2 regions of the Promicromonospora kroppenstedtii genome follow, and region 1 is predicted to be linked to the other one. Evidence: riboswitches for the same ligand, from Rfam matches in the RefSeq annotation. Region 1 holds a riboswitch; the other holds the start of a gene.
The links. A riboswitch is a leader RNA that binds a small molecule or an ion and turns the genes downstream of it on or off. The one in region 1 is predicted to bind S-adenosylmethionine.

Region 1 (2,193 bases):
GGCCGGCGGGCACGGCGCCGCGGACCACGTCGATCGCGATCGCCTCGACGTCGGTGCCGGCCAGCAGCGCGAGGCCGTCGCCGGCGTCGCTGCGCAGGTCACCGTAGGGCGCCGTGACCAGGATCGCGGGGCGCTCGGCGGCGTCGTCCGGGCCGGTGCCGGCGGGGGAGAGGTCGGTCGCCAGGCGCGCGTAGGCCCGGCGGACGGCGTCGGCCACCTCGTCGAAGGGGACGTCCAGCAGGTCGGTGACCAGGGCGGGCTCGTCGAGCTGCACCCACGGCGCGCCCGCGGCGGCCAGCGTGCGCAGCAGCTCCGCGTACGCGGTGACGACGTCGTCGAGCCGGTCCAGCGGGCGGAAACCCTCGGGGGCGTCGTCCGCCGCCTTGCTGAGCAGCAGGAACGTGACCGGGCCGACCAGCACGGGCCGGGTGACGACCGCCTGGCCGCCGTCGGCCGGGTGCGCCAGCTCGGTGAACTCGCGCACGGCGCGGTCGTCGACGAAGCCGATCGGGGTGTCCGGGCCGATCTCCGGCACCAGGTAGTGGTAGTTCGTGTCGAACCACTTGGTCATCTCGAGCGGCGCGCGGTCGCCCTCCCCGCGGGCGACCGTGAAGTAGGCCGCGAGCGGCAGGCTGCCCTCGTCCGTGGTGAGCCCGGCGAACCGCTCGGGCACCGCGCCCAGCAGCGCGACGGCGTCGAGCACCTGGTCGTAGTAGGAGAACGAGCCGGGGACGGCGGCGGTCCCGGCTTCCAGGCCCAGGTCGACGAGCCGGCGCGCGGTGGCGAGCCGCAGGTCGCGGGCGGTCGCCTCCAGCTCGTCGGCGGTGGTGCGCCCGGCCCAGAAGGCCTCGACCGCGCGCTTGAGCTCGCGCCTCCGGCCGATGCGCGGGTAGCCCAGGATCGTGGCGGTGGGAAGGTGCGGGTTCGTGACTGCCATGCGTATCAGCTCCATCGGACCTGGCGTTAGCACCTTGCCCCGAGATTGGCGCCTCGGAGGTAGGTTGCTGCGGTGTCGTTGAGCCAGGACTCTCGACCGCTCTGGATGATGAGATCTGATCGTAGGCATGCCCGGGATGTGGTCGGTAAACCGTCCACGCCTCGGGACGGCCTCGGGACCGGGTGGGACACGCGATAAAAAGTGTGCCAAGCGGTGCATGCGCGCAGGTGACCATGCACCTGCTGCCAGGTCCGTGCGTGGTGTGGCAGCAGGTACATGGTCGGTCGGAGGTAGCTGTTCGGCGACAGGCGGTCAGTGCTGGTTGGTCAGTGCTGGTCGGTGGGCGCTGGTCGTTCGATGCTGGTCGGTCAGCGGGCCGGTGCGCCTGACCGGCGTCGGGCCGTGACGAGCCGGAGCCCGACGGCGACGGCGACCAGCGCGGTGCTGACGATCAGCGGGCCTGCCGTCCCGGCCGTGCCGAGCGAGGCGCCGCCGAGCACGGGGCCGAGCAGGGCGCCGAGGTTGAGGGCCACGGTCGAGAACGCGCCGCCCATGGTGGGTGCGCCCTGGGCTGCCGCCATGCTGCGGGCGATCAGCGTGCTGCCCACCGCGAAGGACAGCGCACCCTGCACCGGGGCCAGCACCCACACGGCGGCGGGGCTGTCGGCCAGTGCCGCCCAGGCGATCCACCCCGCGAGCAGTGCGGGCCCGGCGACGTCGAGCAGGAGCCGGCCGCGGGTATCGGCGAGGCGGCCCGCCACCGAGACTCCTGCGAACGCGCCGAGCCCGAACAGCGCCAGCACCAGCGGTACGAGCGACGGGACGAGGCCCGCCCCGTCCGTGACGGTGACGGCCAGGTAGGTGAAGGCGCAGAACGTCGCGCCGTTGACCAGCGCCCCCAGGCCGAGGTGCCGCAGCAGGTCCGGGGACCGGAGGGTGCGGAGCTCGGCCCGGAGGTCGAGCCGGGGGCGCGCGGACCCGGGGTGGTCGGTGCTGGTCCGCGGCGGCGTCAGCCGGCCGACGGCGACCAGCGCCGCGGCCGAGAGCCCCGCGATGGCCCAGAGCGCGGAGCGCCACCCCCAGAGCTCGCCGAGCAGCGCGCCCGCGGGGACGCCGGCGATCAGGGCGAGCGTCGTGCCACCGAGGAGCACGGACAGGGCTCGGGCGCGCCGTCCGGCCGGGACGACCCGGGTGGCGGTCGACAGGGCGACCGCGAGGAAGCCGGCGTTGGCCAGGGCGGCCACGAACCGGGTGCC
Region 2 (2,193 bases), on a different contig from region 1:
GCGCGCGGCTGGGTCCTGGCACGGGGCCGAGGGCGCGCTGCCGAGCCTGACCGACGGCGAGCTGGCGACGTCGTCCGCCGTCCACGGCACGCTGGAGTGGCAGCCCGCCGCCGACGTCGCGGAGGGTGTGCTGCTGCGTGCCTACACGCTGACCTCGGGCACGGATGGCACGGCCCCGCCGTCGGCATGGCGCCTGGTCGGGGACGACGGCCGAGTGCTCGACGAGCGCTCCGGCGAGGAGTGGCCCTGGCCGGGCCAGCTCCGTCCGTTCGTGCTCGACGAGCCAGTGCCGCTCACGTCCGTCCGCCTGGAGCTCCTCCAGGAAGGGGCCTTCTCCCAGATCGAGCTCCTCACGTCGCCGCGGGGGCGCTGACGACGTAGTCGCGGCGAGCCGGCGCGAAAGTGCGCTTCTACCCAGCCATTGGGCCCGAAAAACCTCGTGATTCCGGGCCCAATGGCTGGGTAGAAGCGCACTTCGCGTTCTCGGGGCGGGGGCGTGGGTGCGGCCGCGGGTCCCGCCCGCCGTCGGACTGGCCTGTCGCCTGCTGGTCCGGGGCGACGAGGCCCCCGGGGCGACGAGGCCCGACCGCGTCGGCGCGACCGATCATCCACTGGCGGGTGCCGGCCCAAGGTGCGCTTCTACCCAGCCATTGGGCCGGGAAGCACAGCAGGTTACCGGCCCGATGGCTGGGTAGAAGCGCACCTTCGCGAGCCACCAGATCCCGGGATGTGAGATCTGGGCAAAGATCGTTGACTTCTATGGGTTCCATTCGTATCTTCTTGGACATCGAGATTTACCGCATCAATCCGATCGGAAAAATGTGGATAGTTTCGGCAGGTCATGAGTTCCGACACGAAGCCCCGGCTGGTCGGACGGCAACCCCCCGCGCGGGTGGGTGCCCCGGGTGAGGACCAGGTCCACCGCCGTCGGCGGATGACAACACGCGTCGCTCGCCGATGGGCGAGCAGGTGAGGAGAACGACGATGACCCGGAGCGCTGCCCCCGCCGTCCACGTGCCCCTGCCGACCCGGAACGTTTGCGCGCCGGCGAGTGCCGCCCCGCGCCCGAGCATGTGTTGTCGCTGACGCGCACCACCCCCGCGCGCTGACCGGCCCCAACCGGCCAGCCGCCCGGACCTGCTCTCGGCCTTCGCGCCGAGCCCTGGCCGCAACCGGCCCTCACGTTCCTGACCGGACGTCTCTTTCCTGCCTTCCGGCAGCCACGCCCCTCGGGCGACCCCAGTCGCCGTCGTGCACCCGCACGCAGCCCGGGGACCACCTGGGTGCCGTCGCGCAGCCGCAGCCCGAACGGAGCCCCGCCGTGCCGTACCCGCCGCAGCCCACGTCCCTGACCGCCACCGCCCTCTCGTCCCGTCCCGTCGTGCTCGGCGTGGACCTCACCTCCGCCGGCGCCCGCCCCGGTGCCCACCGGGCACGCGGCCCGATCGCCCCGTGCCCGTTCGACGGCGAGCGGTTCCTGCACCTGGTGCGGACCGCTGAGCGCGGCCTGCTCGACTTCGTGAGCCTCGACGAGGGCTTCCTGCTCCACCCCGGCCGCAGCCAGGTCACCGGCCGCCTCGACACGGCCGTCGCCGCGGCCCGCGCCGCACGGGTCACGGCCGGGATCGGCCTGGTCGCCGCCGTCGACACGGTCCATGTCGAGGCGGCCCACGCCGCCCTCGCGCTGAGCAGCATCGACCGCGCGAGCAGCGGCCGGGCCGGCTGGCAGGCCGTGCGGCAGGGCACCCTGCCCGAGTCCGACGACGCCTGGGCCACCCGCGTCGAGCTCGGCATCCAGTCGGTGACGCGGGTGTGGACCGGGCGTCCCGGCGGCGGGGCGGGCGCCGTGGAGCTCGACGCCGAGGGCCGGTTCCGCGTGGACCACGACGGCGTCCGGTTCGCCGTCCGCGGCCGTCCCGCCGGCGGCGCCCCGCTGCCGCGGACGCCCCCGCCTGTCGTGGTGCGCGTGCGCTCCGAGGCCAGCGCGGCGCTGGCCGGCCGCACCGCCGACGTCGCGCGGATCGCCGTGACCGACGCCGCGCACGCGGTCCGGCTGCGCCGCCTCGTGCGGGACGCGGCGCTGTCCGCCGGGCGCGACCCCGAGGACGTGCGGGTGCTCGCCGAGGTCTACGTGGTGCTCTCCACCGAGCGGGCCGGTGCCCGTGCCCGGCTGGAGCTGGTCGAGGCGCTGGA

Region 2: it holds a riboswitch for S-adenosylmethionine, as region 1 does, so the genes downstream of both, ACH47X_RS03410 (LLM class flavin-dependent oxidoreductase) here and metE (5-methyltetrahydropteroyltriglutamate--homocysteine S-methyltransferase) in region 1, are expected to answer to the same signal.

The regions. Positions count from the first base shown of each region.
Region 1 covers NZ_JBIRYI010000006.1:59,370-61,562, forward strand. The annotation lists gene metE (5-methyltetrahydropteroyltriglutamate--homocysteine S-methyltransferase) at 1-937, opposite strand, end outside; SAM riboswitch class I at 946-1,049, opposite strand; gene ACH47X_RS10930 (Cmx/CmrA family chloramphenicol efflux MFS transporter) at 1,306-2,193, opposite strand, start outside.
Region 2 covers NZ_JBIRYI010000001.1:785,100-787,292, forward strand. The annotation lists gene ACH47X_RS03405 (GH92 family glycosyl hydrolase) at 1-373, shown strand, start outside; SAM riboswitch class IV at 838-949, shown strand; gene ACH47X_RS03410 (LLM class flavin-dependent oxidoreductase) at 1,322-2,193, shown strand, end outside.